3 regions of the Vibrio mytili genome follow, and region 1 is predicted to be linked to each of the others. Evidence: predicted binding sites of a transcription regulator. Region 1 holds the regulator's gene; each other region holds the start of a gene.

Evidence for each region. Region 1 encodes PurR, which represses purine synthesis genes. Its sites were predicted from a motif close to TNANGNAAACGTTTNCNTNA; they were not measured.
Region 2: a site for PurR is predicted at 3,316-3,335, ahead of ONE56_RS07805 (phosphoribosylaminoimidazolesuccinocarboxamide synthase). Genes of this name have one in related genera too.
Region 3: a site for PurR is predicted at 3,204-3,223, ahead of ONE56_RS17135 (formate--tetrahydrofolate ligase). Genes of this name have one in related genera too.

What each region holds. Positions count from the first base shown of each region.
Region 1 covers NZ_CP110481.1:1,882,382-1,887,688, forward strand. Annotated here, with positions in the region: gene elyC (envelope biogenesis factor ElyC) at 110-910, shown strand; gene torR (two-component system response regulator TorR) at 1,018-1,734, opposite strand; gene torD (molecular chaperone TorD) at 1,999-2,646, shown strand; gene purR (HTH-type transcriptional repressor PurR) at 3,022-4,026, shown strand; cyclic di-GMP riboswitch class I at 4,305-4,394, shown strand; gene ONE56_RS08660 (TfoX/Sxy family DNA transformation protein) at 4,511-5,101, shown strand; gene ONE56_RS08665 (TVP38/TMEM64 family protein) at 5,212-5,307, shown strand, end outside.
Region 2 covers NZ_CP110481.1:1,682,500-1,687,806, forward strand. Annotated here, with positions in the region: gene ONE56_RS07780 (DUF2786 domain-containing protein) at 1-68, shown strand, start outside; gene ONE56_RS07785 (OmpA family protein) at 229-897, shown strand; gene ONE56_RS07790 (J domain-containing protein) at 969-1,934, shown strand; gene ONE56_RS07795 (hypothetical protein) at 2,110-2,295, shown strand; gene ONE56_RS07800 (SulA-like leucine-rich domain-containing protein) at 2,809-3,201, shown strand; gene ONE56_RS07805 (phosphoribosylaminoimidazolesuccinocarboxamide synthase) at 3,452-4,555, shown strand; gene ONE56_RS07810 (hypothetical protein) at 4,737-5,114, opposite strand.
Region 3 covers NZ_CP110482.1:776,710-782,016, reverse strand. Annotated here, with positions in the region: gene glgC (glucose-1-phosphate adenylyltransferase) at 1-1,036, opposite strand, end outside; gene ONE56_RS17135 (formate--tetrahydrofolate ligase) at 1,390-3,138, opposite strand; gene ONE56_RS17130 (inosine/guanosine kinase) at 3,373-4,677, opposite strand; gene ONE56_RS17125 (cystatin domain-containing protein) at 4,963-5,307, opposite strand, start outside.

The DNA.
Region 1 (5,307 bases):
CTGAGTTATCATAACGGATTGTGCCGCTATTCTGGCACAAGGAAAGCAGGAATAAAGAGGGATATCCTCATTTTTATTATCAATTGATGTTTTTTCGGACTATTTATGTATGTTTGAGCTGAAAAAAGTAATGTCCGCCTTGCTGATGCCCCTACCGGCACTGCTATTGATAGGTTTATTCGGACTTGCTCTCATTAGTTTTACCCGTAAACGTAAAACGGGTTGTTTCGTTGTTTTATTCTCTTTTGTTGGTCTCTTCTTAGTTGCGTTTCAACCCGTTTCAACTAGCCTACTAATGCCATTAGAACGTCAACACAAAGCGTTTTTACCCGTATCTGACTCCGTTGATTACGTCATGGTTTTAGGTAATGGCCATGTGGTCGATGACGAGATTCCACCGACCTCCCAATTAAGTCGAGCAGCATTGATGCGCCTTACCGAGGGCATACGTATTTTGCGCATGTACCCAGGTGCCAAGCTTATTTTGTCTGGTTATGCGGGTGGTTCAGAAGTCAGCCACGCACGTATGATGGCCAACGTCGCGCTAGCACTTGGTGTCGCAAAATCGGACATTATTTTATTAGAGGATGCGAAAGACACCTGGGAAGAAGCAAGACAAGCAGCAGCATTTGTACAGCAAAAAGGCATTGTGTTGGTCACATCAGCAAGCCATATGAGCCGCGCTTTATATGAGTTCAACGCAGCAGGCATTAAACCCTTCCCTGCGCCAACCAACTTCTTAGCGACAGATGAAATTAATCAAGCATGGGATAAATACGCGCCAAAAGCCCGTTATTTAGAGCAAACCGAAATATTTTGGCATGAGTTTTTAGGCAGTATATGGCAACGACTGCGTGATACCGTTGGACAAACTCCGATGGTCGATCCAGAGCCATCAACCACCAATTAAAGCATGGTTAAAACGGTAAAAAATAAAAAAGGAGAGCAAGGTTGCTCTCCTTTTTTATTTTATTAGATTTGTCTAGATTTTGGTTTGAACGAAATGGAACGCAAAAACTAGTCGCCTGCGAACATATACCCCTCACCATGAACCGTAACAAAAATTTGTGGGTTCTTAGGATCAAACTCCATTTTTGCGCGCATGCGTCGAATAAGTACATCAATGGTGCGGTCGTTTGGCGCATCAACACGATGGCTGATCATGTTTAATATACGCTCTCGACTCAACACCTGATTTGGGTAAGAAGACAACGCTACCAACAACTCATACTCGGCTTTGGTCAGTTTAACGGGCTCATCATTGCGACTTAAAGCTCGACGCTGAATATCAAACGTCCACTCCCCAAAACGAACGATATGCTGTTCGTCTTTCGCGTTTGCCGTCTTGTTCGATCCTTGTCGAGCCGTTGAAATCCGCCACAGCAGGTTTTTGACTCGAACTAATAACTCTCTTAATTCAAAAGGCTTTGTTACGTAATCGTCAGCCCCCATTTCTAGGCCAACGATTTTATCTATGCTATCCGTGCGTCCTGTTACTAATATAATGCCAATATCTGATTGACTGCGTAACTCCCGGGTCAACATTAATCCATCTTCTCCCGGTAAGTTGATATCCAACATAATAAGATCGACACCATCATTTGATTGAAGCACTTCACGCATTTGTGCGCCACTCTCTGCTTCGCTGACGGTGTAGCCTTCATGTTGAAAGTAACCCACTAGTTTACTGCGGGTTACGACATCATCTTCTACGACTAATACGTGATAGCTCATTTACACCACTTTCTGTTGTGATTTACCGGATCGTATTCTATTCATAATCATTAACATTTCTAGTCATTGTTCGCCAAAAAAGCAAGATTTAACGTTTTTCTTGATTCAAAACAATCTAACGAACACCTATTAACAACTGCATATATTTCAGCATAAATCGTCACAAACATAGTTACTGCTATTCATTTTAATTGATTACACTTATACCCATAACCTCAAACGAATTTATGATGCTCAAGAGAGTGCATTAGCAGGAGCCAAATCATGCAAGAACTTAAGGCTTTCAACGAAAAACGCGCTGAAATTTACTGGTGGTTTTCCAGTCTGTTTGCCAAAGAGTTGACAGAGAAAGAACTAGAGGCGTATCACAGCGTGGAGATAAGAGGCTTTCTATCTGGTTTGGGCGAGAACCCAGCCCTGAAGCCCGCAGTCGATACATTGACTGATGCTCTGAATCGGTTGCAAGTGCGTCACGATGCTCAGTTGGAGCTAGCCGCAGATTTCTGTGAGCTGTTTTTGAAAACACACAAGCACGGTGCACTTCCCTACGCTTCTATGTACATCGGTAGCTCTGGATTACTTAATGATAAACCAGCAGAAGAGATGGAAAGATTAATGGCAGAATTTGGCGTACAGGTGGATGCTAGCTTAAATGAACCCGCAGATCACTTGGCCGTAGAGCTCGACTTTTTAGGCAACATGATCATTCGTTCCAACGAGTTTGAACAAGAAAAGCACATGGAAGAAGCTTTCCTAAAACAAAATGACTTTATTCAAAACCAGTTGATGACATGGCTACCCCAATTCGGTAAAAAGTGCTACCAGCTTGATGAGTTCGGCTTTTATTCCAGTGTGACTCAGTTGCTCATTGCATTTTGTAAACTGGACAGTGGTTATCTGATTGGAGAATAATTATAGCTAATCGTTGTTCTCTGCAAAATTGTGACTTCAAATACACTAAACTGTTGTCTAAAGCATTGCCTGACTGGTGACATCGGGATAAAATGTGAGCGCAAACGATTACATATATTATTTACATGCAAACCGCTCATTTCAGCGGTTTTTGTGTTTTTTGGTTCAATGACTTTCCGTAAATGAAAACAGACAAGGATCATTGAACTCCGCTACTAAAAGCCTTTACCAATAATAGAATAACCAATAATCAACGCGATCTACTCGCTCGTGGTGCGTATTTATTACATGCAATAAAGTGAATGCAAGCACTTTCGCGCAGCCGGTTTTCTCCACTAAGGTATAATCATAGTAGCTCGATACAGGACACTATTTATGGCCACTATAAAAGACGTCGCTCGCTTAGCCGGCGTTTCAACCACTACAGTTTCGCACGTTATCAATAAAACGCGCTTTGTTGCAGAAGCAACTCAAGAAAAAGTCATGAAAGCGGTTGATGAGTTAAATTATGCCCCTAGTGCGGTAGCTCGTAGCTTAAAATGTAATTCAACCAGAACCATCGGTATGTTGGTGACTCAGTCAACCAACTTATTCTTCTCTGAAGTCATTGATGGTGTTGAGAGTTACTGTTACCGACAAGGTTATACTCTGATTTTATGTAACACAGGTGGCATATACGAAAAACAACGTGACTATATTCGTATGTTGGCAGAAAAGCGTGTTGATGGCATCTTGGTTATGTGCTCCGATTTAACCGAAGAGCTAAAAGAGATGCTTGACCGTCATGCTGATATTCCAAAGGTGGTCATGGATTGGGGGCCAGAGAGCTCTCAAGCAGATAAAATCATGGATAACTCAGAGGAAGGTGGTTACATAGCAACTAAGTACCTAATCGATAATGGTCATACTGATATTGCGTGTTTAAGTGGTCACTTTGAAAAACTGGCTTGTAAGGAACGTATTCTAGGTTTCCGTCGTGCTATGGCTGAAGCTGATCTCCCTGTAAACGAGGATTGGATTCTAGAAGGTAACTTTGAATGTGACACTGCCGTATTGGTTGCCGATCAGATCACCGCTATGAAAAAGCGTCCAACAGCGGTCTTTTGCTTCAACGATACAATGGCACTTGGTTTAATGAGCCGATTACAACAAAATGGCATTTCAGTGCCAGATGATATTTCTGTTGTGGGCTATGACAATATTGAGCTGGCAGAGTATTTCTCACCACCACTTACAACCATTCACCAGCCTAAGCGCCGTGTTGGTAAAAATGCGTTCGAAATTCTGCTTGAGCGAATTAAAGATAAAGAGCATGAGAAGCGAATTTTTGAAATGCAGCCTGAGCTGGTCATCCGCAATACGGTTAAAAAACTCAACTGAGTAAAATAGTCTAACAAATAAGCACCTGCGCAAGGTGCTTATTTTTTTCTTAAAAATAACATTTATTAAACCCCCATCTAACTTTTCACAAAACCTCACAAAATAACTCTTTGTTTTATTGTCACTTAATGCAATAAAAGCGTTCTCTTGTTGTGTTAATTGACCACATCAGATAATAAGAATCATAATGCATAATTACGCATTATTTACTGAACGAACATCACACTTTATGAGCTGAAATGTGATATTGATTCAATATCCACAGTATTCTGAAAATGTCACGCACAGGGCAAACCATTTGAAAGAATGGGACGCAAAGCTTCCGGCCTGAACCCTATTTTTTAGTGGAAGGTAGCGGGGTTGCCGATGGCAAATATGCATATAATGAGTTTACCCTTTAATGACATTGTTACTACATGCATTTGCTAATCTCTCGGACCTGATTTTTGGTGGCGTAATATGAATTACACCGAGATAAGACATCATGGATAAACCAATACTCAAAGACTCAATGAAGCTGTTTGAGGCACTTGGCACGATCAAATCGCGCTCAATGTTTGGCGGCTTCGGGCTGTTCGCAGATGAGACTATGTTTGCTCTAGTAGTGAACAATCAGCTTCATATACGAGCAGACCAGCAGTCCTGTTCTCAGTTCGAGAAACAAGGACTAAAACCGTACGTATATAAAAAGCGTGGCTTTCCCGTTGTTACTAAATACTATGCTATTTCTAATGATTTATGGGAATCTCGTGAACGTTTATTGGACGTTGCGCAACAATCTCTTAAATGCGCAAAGTTGGAAAAAGTCGAGCAAGCCAATACCAAACCAACGCGGTTAAAAGACTTACCTAACCTTCGGTTAGCAACAGAGCGAATGTTGAAAAAAGCCGGAATTAAATCCGTAGAACAGCTCGAAGAAGAAGGCGCATTAAACGCATATAAAGCAATCCAAGATACGCACAGCACCTCTGTAAGTATCGAACTACTCTGGGCTTTAGAAGGCGCGATTAATGGTACTCACTGGAGCGTGGTTCCGCAAACTCGTCGGGATGAACTAAAAAGCCAACTTCAGTAACGTCCGTTTTCAAGTATCATCAAACCGCAGTTTTATCTGCGGTTTTTTTTGAAATTTTTTCCTCTCTTAACCTGTCTATAGATTTTGTGATATCTAAGTGGAACTGCATAATGGATAAAAAAAAGATCGTCGGGTTAATCCTTGTTACTGTCATCGTAATCTTAGCGACATACTTTAGCCCCTATTTGACCTTAGAAAATGCCAAA
Region 2 (5,307 bases), 200 kb from region 1:
AGGTTTCCGTCAACCGCGGCGTTGACGGCGCGCAAGCACGAAAAATGCTCGATACCCCCTCCAAATAGGCTACCCTTTAACTTGAGCCAGCCCCGTAACCGGAAGCGTTAAGAGAATCTCGTACTTTTCTTGTCGCTTCTTACTTTGGCTTAACATAAATCAAAAACAACTCGTTAATAATCGACTTCAATAATCGCATTTGCCTTATTTTTATATGGAGATTTGCCCTTGAACAAGGTGTCTATTGCGCTGGCTCTTGTGCTAGCACTTACTGGCTGTCAAGCCACTCAACGTCAAAACGCAACAACGGGTGAGTACGAAACCAACTCTACAACACTCGGTGCCATTACCGGTGCTGTGGCTGGTGCTGCTATCGGCTTAGCTACTGGTGATAACGCTAAAGAGCGTCGCCAACGGGCATTGATTGGTGCCGCTGCCGGCGGTGCTACAGGAGCTGGCGTTGGTTACTATTTTGATCAACAAGAAGCTGCGCTGCGCCGTGAATTGAAAAATTCTGGTGTTCAAGTACAACGTGTTGGCGAAAACCAACTACTACTTCGTATGGAAAACGGTATTGGCTTTGACACGAACTCTTACCAATTAACCTCAAGCATTCATAATACGCTTCGCGGTGTCGCTCGTATCTTGGTTGAATATCCAGATACTAGCCTAGTGATTGACGGCTACACTGACAGCACAGGTCGTGAGTCTTACAACCAATCCCTTTCTGAACGTCGAGCTGAATCAGTTCGTCAATTCCTAGTCGGTCAAAATGTCGCAGCAGGCCGTGCTATTGCACGTGGTTATGGCCAACGTAACCCAATTTGCTCTAACAAGACAGCGGAAGGTCGTGCTTGCAACCGCCGTGTAGAAATCCAAATCTTGCCACTGAAGTAAATTGGTTGCACCATAGCAGGTAATATTCAGAGTTAACGGAGCGGGCCTAGTTATACTAGGCCTACATGCCTATGCTGTTAAGAGCTATTGCCCTTTTACTTACTGTCGTTTTTTATTTTGGTGGTAGTAGTTTTGCATCCCAAATGCCGACAACCGCTCAGAAGCAATTCGAACGTGCGCAACAACTCGCGCACGCTCCTAATGCTGATTCACCAGCCGACATCCGCTACTTGCTGAATCAGTCAGCACAGCAAGGTTACCTACCCGCTCAAAAACTACTAGCACAAGATTTTGCTTCGGGTGAACACGGTCCTATTGATAATACACAAGCGATCTACTGGCTAGCGTCAATCGCCTTAAACGATCCTGATGATCATGGTTACTTATTCGCACATTTTCTTGCTCACAAACAAAACAATCTAGATTCTTCTCACTTGATCGAAGCTTGGTACCAACTTGCAGCGTTAAACAATCCACAAGCGGAACAAGAGTACGCTCATTACCTAGAACAACGCTTTAACCAACTAAGAGAACGACAAGTCTCTGAAATAAAAGCACTTGATGAAGCCACCCAATCGGCAAAGGCTCCCCAATCAACCTCTCTGGTTAGTCTGAGTACAGATCAACTTGGCTTATGGCTAGCGGCTGGAGCCGCCGCTCTGCTGATCGGCGGCAGCGGATTGGGTTTTTACAAATATACGCATCATATTAAGCTCACAAAAGAGACCAACCAAGCGGCAGAACTTGCGATCAGAGTGAAAGAGCTGACATACGCGAATAAAAAGCTTAAACGTCAGTTAGAAACAATATTCAAAGAGTTTAAACAAACTAAAAAACAATCTGATAACCACTCTCTTGCTATCGCCTGTGCCATGTTCGGTTACACACCTCAAACCATTCCCAACACTCAGGCGATAAAACTTCGCTATCGCCAACTATCAAAACTTTACCATCCTGATGCCAAGGGCAGCGATGCGGAAATGACGCGTCTCAATCAAGCATTAAAAACCATTTTACAAAATGTTACACAAAAGTAATTTTCGACATACATAATTCAGCCGATGGCTTATGAACCCCGCAATATTGAGATTCGCAAACGATCTCTCTCTCAAATAAGTTAACAGACATTTAACTTCCCATTCTTTTTCAGCAATAATGCTATCTGTTGAATACACCTAACGACTCAAATTTAACTAGGTGGGGAGAAAATCAATGTTCACTAAAATCGGCAACTGTGATTGGTGCAAAAAAACAAGCCTCGTAACTCGTCTTGACTACTTAGACGGTAAACACAATAGCTCGTGCAAAGCTTGTTATGACATGGCTAAAATTGACGTTCGCTTATTTAATCAAGGCGAGATTCAAATGCGTGAACGCATGGCGCAAAAAGCAAGCTAACTCGTTGTAACATCAATGGACTGATTTTAAATGCGCCTTTTATAAGGCGCTTTTAGATCGTGGGGTGCTGACTTCTCGAATAGGTCTATTACCCCGTTGCTCTTCATGAACACGCCCCGTTGACTTCTACTCTCATCGACAGCCTCAAGGTTGACGATTCCGTCATAACGCCCTCTCCTACTCACCTAACCCGTCATCGAGATAAGAAAAAGCCAAGACGCTGTACCTTGCTAATTCAGAGCTCAGCTAACACACGCTGTTTTCGGTTAGACCACTGTATATACAGTGGTTCTTATGAGTAGATATCCCATCAATAATTCTATTTTCGTCACATTTTCCAATCATTATCAAACTTGTCACATTTAAAATAATAGCGAGAAAAATCAATAATATAAAAATAATAGCGAGAAAAATTAAATCAATATATGAGGAGAAATTGTATAAAAATTGGTTGATCAGGTGGCCAAAACAAACTACTGTATACACATACAGCATGTATAAAGGAACAGTAAGATGCAGTTACATAATCAAACCCATACATACTCACGCTACAATGTGTTGGCTCAAACAACTCAGCCAATGGATGTTTCTGAGCAGCTTCTAATGAAGTTAGCGGTATTATCCCAACAGCCACAATGGATTTTGTATACTGCTGAGTGCCCGCGTCCGGATTTTGACCAACTCACTGCTTCCAACATTTGCTGTAAAAACATTATTCAGATGAAACCCTCTCAGCAGCTTTCCGAGGTAGAAATTGTCATTAAGGCCATTCAATCAGGAAATGCCAGTGCGGTAGTTGCATCCAATAACATCGCCACTATGAATCAATCGATGCTGCGCGATATTGCACATCGCTATCAGTGTGAAGTCTTTTTCGTCGAAGGCAGAGTAAACCAGTACCACTAATTAAGATCGACGTTAACCATCCTGCACTCGCCTCCGATTAAAGGAGGCATTTTTTATCTACACTCAATTAATCTGTCGAAACTCAAGTGTCCACTCAAGTCGAGTACAAACAATTAAGGCAAACGTTTGCTTTTTCTCTGGAGAGTTCAAATAGTTCTGGTATGATGCCCACATTCGATTTATTCAGCCATGACTGCTCGCTGAATATCTTCTCTTTATGACGTTTGATTAAGATGATAGGAATGTCGCAATGAGCCTTGCCAATCAAGTACTTGCCGTCAATGACGACCTGCCAATTCGCACCCATAAACCCGTTCACAGTGGAAAAGTTCGCTCCGTTTACTGGTTAACAGAACAAGACAGCGCGCGCCTGATTAAAGAAAAAGGATACGATGTGGCACCAGACGCCCCATTGGCAATTATGGTGATTAGTGACCGCATTTCTGCTTTTGATTGCATATGGCATGCAGAGGGTGGCCTCCAAGGTGTTCCAGGTAAAGGGGCAGCACTCAACGCTATCTCTAATCATTGGTTTAAACTCTTCAAAGACAACGGACTCGCGGACAGCCATATTTTGGACATCCCTCACCCGTTTGTTTGGATTGTACAAAAAGCTAAACCTGTAAAAATTGAAGCGATTTGCCGCAAATACATTACTGGCTCTATGTGGCGTGCCTACGCAAACGGCGAACGTGAGTTCTGTGGTATCCAACTTCCTGAAGGATTAGAAAAAGATAAAGCGCTTCCAGAGTTATTAATGACGCCATCAACTAAGGGTATTTTGCAAGGTATTCCTGGTGTACCGGAAGCCGATGATGTAAACATCACTCGCCAAAACATAGTCGACAACTTTGACGCTTTTAACTTCTCTAGCGCCGACGATATTGCTCTGTACGAAAAATTGTTAAAAGAAGGCTTTAATGTCATTAGTGATGCGCTAGCCGCTATCGATCAAATCTTCGTCGATACTAAGTTCGAGTTTGGCTACGTGCAGGATGCTGCCGGCAAAGAAAAGCTCATTTACATGGATGAAGTAGGCACACCAGACTCTTCACGAATTTGGGATGCAAAAGAATACCAAGCTGGCAAAATTGTAGAAAATTCGAAAGAAGGCTTCCGTCAGTTTCTGCTAAACCACTTCCCTGATCCAGATATTTTATTAAATAAAGAACGCATGCCAGAGAGAGAAGCGTTAGCACGCGAGAACGCGCTGCCTGTTGAATCTTTGATGGACATATCGAAAACCTACATTGGCATCGCAGAAAAAATTACAGGTAAGACTCTGAATCTGAGCGATAACCCTAAAGCTGAAATCATTGATATCCTGAGCAAGGAATATGGATTGATCGACTGAGTTTTCTGACCAGAACAAATAACTTAGAGCAACAGCAATAACTCAGAACAACAGTAATAAAAAGTCCGCTATGATGCGGACTTTTTCTGTTGGCTTAATAAAATCAAAAAACAGTAACTTGAGTAGCAGAAATCTCCCACATCACTGTGACTGCAAATGTTCAAGAAAAATGCAGACCACATTAAAACTTGATGTTCAAAATATCTTGTTCTGTCGTGTCAACTTTTAGATGACTTCGATTTTCGATGTACTCAATTTGCTTGGCGTCCAATGCATAAGGCATCACAATGCGCAATTCACGCACGCCTTCATCCTGCGCTAATCGGGTTAAGCACACCAAGTTAGACTCATCACTTTGACGTGAAGACAACGACTTCAATGCTGCCTCCCATAACCGCTCTTCTGGGTTGATGGAATCTTGTATATTCTTCTTCCACATCAGTCCAAAAATGGGCGCAATGGTGGCGAAAGCTTCGAAGAAGGTCCATTTTTTACTTGCTGTTGCACCTAAAAAGCTGGTGTAGTCAAACTCAATACACGTTTTGCCTTGATGAACCATACGATGTCCTCAACACATTTAATTCAGACAATTCTAATATGATTCAACTATTTCGATATATCAATAGGATATAAAACAATCGTCTTTTATGCCCTAAAATACATGCAAAAGGAAATATTAAAACCAGATTCATAACAAGTCATGTACAGGTTCGCCATATAGGAAACCAATTGATTAATATTTCACGTTACAA
Region 3 (5,307 bases), on a different replicon from region 1:
TATTCATCACCGTTGCGCTATCGTGTATGCGCACATTACACGCAATAATTGAGTGTTGGACCGAGCCACCGGAGTTAACCACACCATTCGCAATGATAGAGTTTATAAAGATCCCTTCGTTCCCTGTTGCGGAAGAAACGGTTCTGGCTGGTGGGAATTGAGGTTCATAGGTACGAATGGCCCAGTTTGATTGGTAGAGGTTCATTGGGGGAACGGGTTCAAGCAAGTCCATGTTTGCTTCGTAGAATGAATCTATCGTACCGACATCACGCCAGTAGCAATCTTTGTCTACACGTCCTTTGCTTCCACAAAACTGGTAAGCATAGACCGATTCACTGTCGATTAACCTCGGGATAATATCTTTGCCAAAGTCATGGCTCGACGTTTCTATTTTGGCGTCTTGTGCGAGTACTTCTTGGAGCACATCCATATCAAAGATGTAGATGCCCATCGATACTAAGCTCTTTGTTTTGTCTTCGGGTAAAGTAGGGGGGCAATCTGGCTTTTCGATAAAAGAATTCACTAACCCATTTTCATCCGTTCCCATTACACCAAATGCAGACGCTTCTTCAACAGGTACATCCATACACGCTACGGTCAATTTTGCCCCTTTTTCTTTATGCTCTTCAAGCATCGCGGCGTAGTCCATGCGGTAGATGTGATCACCAGATAGAACCACAACGTATTTTGCATCATTACGGGACAACAACCACATATTGTGGTAAATCGCATCGGCTGTACCTTCGTACCATGCACCACCTTTGCGCATTTGTGGAGGAACAGCGGTAATGTATTCACCCAGTTCTGGATTAAATATCGACCAACCATCTCTTAGGTGTTTTTGAAGTGAGTGGGATTTATATTGTGTTAAGACGAGGATTTTTCTGAGACCTGAGTTAAGGCAGTTGGTTAGCGTGAAGTCGATGATGCGGTATTTACCGCCAAATGGAACCGCAGGTTTGGCTCTGTCATCGGTGAGTGGGCTAAGTCTGGAGCCCACACCTCCAGCTAAAATTACAGCGAGTGCGTCTTGCATAGTTTTCTCTTTCCCTATTGTACGAGCCTAAAAACAATACTAACCAAGGGGAGTTGGTTGACGAAAAATAAAGTTTTGAATAGCACGTTATGGTGTATTTATGTTCTATCATCAACTTTAGTACAAGAATCGGGCCATAGAAATTACCTTACTTAAATCAATGGTTTTAGTCGTAACAATGTTATTGTTTGCACCATATTAGTGAAAATTGAATTAAGCATTGCACCATAGCGGGGTGTGCGGGTAAGTCTGTTCTAATTTGGTGATTTACAATGTAAAGTGGTGTGGCATCAAGGAGATAGAGGGAGCTCGTATGTGCTCCCATACATGATTCGATTTGAAAGACTGAATCGTTACGAAAGCCCGATTATATGGCCGTCTTCGTCGATGTCGAGGTTCATAAATGCAGGTTTGTCCGGCAAGCCAGGCATGGTCATGACATTGCCTGAAAGAGCATAGACGAATCCTGCGCCTGCACATAAACGCAACTCCCTAATGGGTACCGAGAAGCCGGTTGGTGCACCTTTAACAGTGGCGTCGGTAGTGATGGACAGTGGCGTTTTGGCAATACATACCGCTAGGTGATTAAAACCTAAACGCTCAAATTGAGAGAGCTGCTGCTTAGCAAGGTCGCTCATGTCCACTTGAGATGCGCCATATCCGGTTTCGCATACTGCCATTAACTTTTCTTTGAGAGTTTGATCCGATTGATAGAGCGGTCTAAAAGCGGTTGGCTGCTCGCATGCGTTGACCACAAGTTGGGCAAGGTCAATGGTGCCTTCACCACCTTGTGAGAAAGCGGTACTAATCGCGACGCTGACCTGTGGATCAAACTCATGAACAAGCTGCTTCAGTTGTGCCACTTCTGTTTCACAGTCTTGAGGGAACTGATTTAGTGCGACAACAACGGGAATACCATATTTTTTAACGTTTTTAATGTGCCATTTCAAGTTCTCAAAGCCCGCTTGTAAAGCAGCCTCATCGGTCTCAAAAATTGACTCGGGAATCGGAGTTCCTGGGCGTAATTCATAATGGCCTGAATTGGCCTTTAAGCCTCTGAGAGTAGCGACAATAACCACGCAATCTGGGGCGTTCTTAGAGGCGGCCGCTTTGATGTTACACGCTTTCTCAAACCCCATATCCGAGCCAAAACCTGCTTCAGTCACCGTGTAACTGGACAGTTTCAATGCTATCTCATCTGCGATGATTGACGAGTTACCATGCGCGATATTGGCGAATGGACCTGCATGAATGAGGGTAGGGACACCTTCAAGCGTTTGCATCATGGTCGGTGCAATGGCTTCTTTCAGGGTCACCGTCATTGCACCAGCAACTTGCAAGTCTTCTGTCGTAACAGGATGTCCTTCTAAGTCATAAGCGACGACGATTTTTCCTATACGCAGTCTAAGATCTTTTAAGTCTTTGGCGAGTGCTAGTATCGCCATTAATTCTGAGGCTGCGGAGATGTCAAACCCTTCATTTCGCTCGTAACCGTTTATGGTTTTACCAGGCTCATTGAGCCCGATTTTGACCAAGCGTAACGCTCGATCATTATGATCCATGACTCTTTTCCACGTAATACGGTTGGTATCAATCTTCAAAGCTTTAAGGCCAGTGCGAGCTTCGAATACGTCATATCCTTCGCGTTGCTCGTGGTATAAACGGGCGTCCAGTGCGGCTGATGCTAAGTTATGCGCTGCTGTGACGGCATGAATATCACCAGTCAAATGTAGGTTAAGCTCTTCCATTGGTGCGACTTGTGAATAGCCACCGCCTGCAGCGCCTCCTTTGATACCGAAAACAGGTCCCATTGAGGGTTGCCTAATACATGCCATGACTTGTTGGTTGAGTTTCGCCAGTCCCTGAGCTAATCCAATGGTCGTTACCGTTTTGCCTTCACCAAGCGGAGTTGGGGTGATCGCAGTGACGAGCACCAATTTGCCATCTTTATTATCACGAAGTCGTTGAAGGCACTTGGGGTTAACTTTAGCTTTATGTTTACCATGAGTATCATATTCATCAGGCAGTAAACCCGCTTGCTTGGCGATACGTTCAATGGAAGATAACTGGGTGTTTCGACAAATTTCAATATCAGACTGCATGGATACTCCCAAAAAATGACTAACACGTGCCGTTTAGTGTCAAATAATCAAATCAGACTCTAGAGTTGCGCAACCGTTTGCGCGAGAATAATACTGGCTGAGGCGTTAGTGTAAAGAATTATTCGCCAATGATCGTGCTTCATTCTAACTAATAAAACTAATTAGTGCTCTAGATCAAAACGAAAGGCCACCCGATGGTGGCCTTATGTATGCATTGTGTTCAGAGTGGGTGTTTTACCTATCCCAGTAGGTTTCTTCTAAGCTGTCTTCACGTTCTGGCAATGCGCGTGACAAGCGGGGAGAGTGCTGGGTTAAGACTTCGTAGCTGACACGGTTTGCATACTTACAAATCTGCGATAGTGATGAATAAGTAAGACAACGAACGGCATGTTTTTCAGAGTTTGGTACTTCTTTTTGGTGGAATGAGTTCGCCGCCATATCATGAAGAAGTGCTGATAGAGCCGCATCACCCGCACCATTGGTGTTCTTGATCTTAAGAGGGCCACCTAAATATGGACCGATGTGTGAATACACTTTTATTGGATTCTCGCAGTCGCTTTTGCGCATAGCGCGGCTGAATTCGTATTTATTGAAGTTATCGATAGACCCTTCAAGTGTTTCATGGCTTGTTTCGCGCTTCACTTTATCATCGGCATATCCGGCCATATAAAGACCGTTAGGACCCGCTGTACACAGGACGAGATCAACCCATTCCAGTGCGGCATTCGCGGCTTTCAACGGATCGGTTTCGCCAGTAAGCGCAGCCCCTTCTTCTTCATTCATCGCGACGACCGATACGTGCTCACGGATATAATCTTGCCACCAAGCTTCATTACCCTCGATCACATATTTTGTCCCAAGCGTTAGGACGACTGGAACATCATGCTGCTTAGCAAATTCAATGGCTTTTTGCACCGCTTGCGGCATCGGGTCGTCTTTTTTTCCACGCATTAGATAAGAAGAGACCACAAGTGCAGACGCCTTATCAAAGACTTCTTCTGGGATACTTTCAGGAAGAAGCTGGTTCATATGACCTTCATTGATAGCGAAAGTGCGTTCGCCATCTTGAGTTATCAGTGTATAGCAACGTCCAATAGGACCATCGACGGTTTGTAGATGGTTAAGGTTCATACGTGAAGAGGTACGGCATAGATAACGGTATGCAAATGAACCGACTTGAATGTTTTTTGACATCACTCCCAGCAGTACGGACTTACTATCAGCAAGGACAGAATAGTTATGAAGTGTATTGCCTATCGTGTCACCCGGATATTGATGTGTAATCAATCCTTGTTCAACTAATTCTTCGTAGAGAGCGTCTGCTTTGCTTTCTTCAAGGACAAGTGAATGTCCCTTACTTAAGTCGTATCTTTCTAAAAACGCATCATCGACACGCGCTTCAATATCCACGATGGTTTGACCAACACCAACGATCGTTGGACGATAGAGCTTTGGTGCTTGTCGAATTTGGTTGACTAACGGATCTCGAGCATGGGTCGGGAAGTAGTGTTTTGATTTGCGCTGACCAGGAAACTTCATACTTGTATGTGAGTGAGAAAAAATAGGCCGGGATTGTATCACAAAAATATGTAATATATTTTCAAGTTGCAGGTAAATTTATGAGGTTGGTAATATTTGTACTGTTCTTACCCTCGGTGCCAAACAGTGTTTGGGGTCTATAAGACGTTGATGGTGCCACTTGTAACATATTGGCATAGTTCTATGTAATTAAACGTCCGTGGCAGTGTACTTACCTATACCGTCAGTCAATTCAATAAACGTTCTGCACTTATCGGATTCTTTGAGCTGCTGTTTATGTTGATATTACTGCTTGCAGAAACGTCCTTTTCGTGGGGATTGTGCTAACGCGTATTGACCTTCCAGATTTCGGTAAACAATGGTATTCCACACCGAGGCATCATCCAGTTCATACTCTATCGCGTAATTGACGCCACTAACGATTTGCGCGTGAACGTCAGTAATCTGCTTGAACGTTGCCGGTGTGTCCATTTTTGTCAGAACAAACGCCATCGCTTTTTGTACATCTGGAGTCGCGTCGAACCTTTCCCACCCACCTAGCATCTTATCTTGTGAGTCACATATATCTGTCGAGGTAATGACATTTACCGTGTCACTTTTGTCTTGTGGTTGACAACCCATAACCAAAGT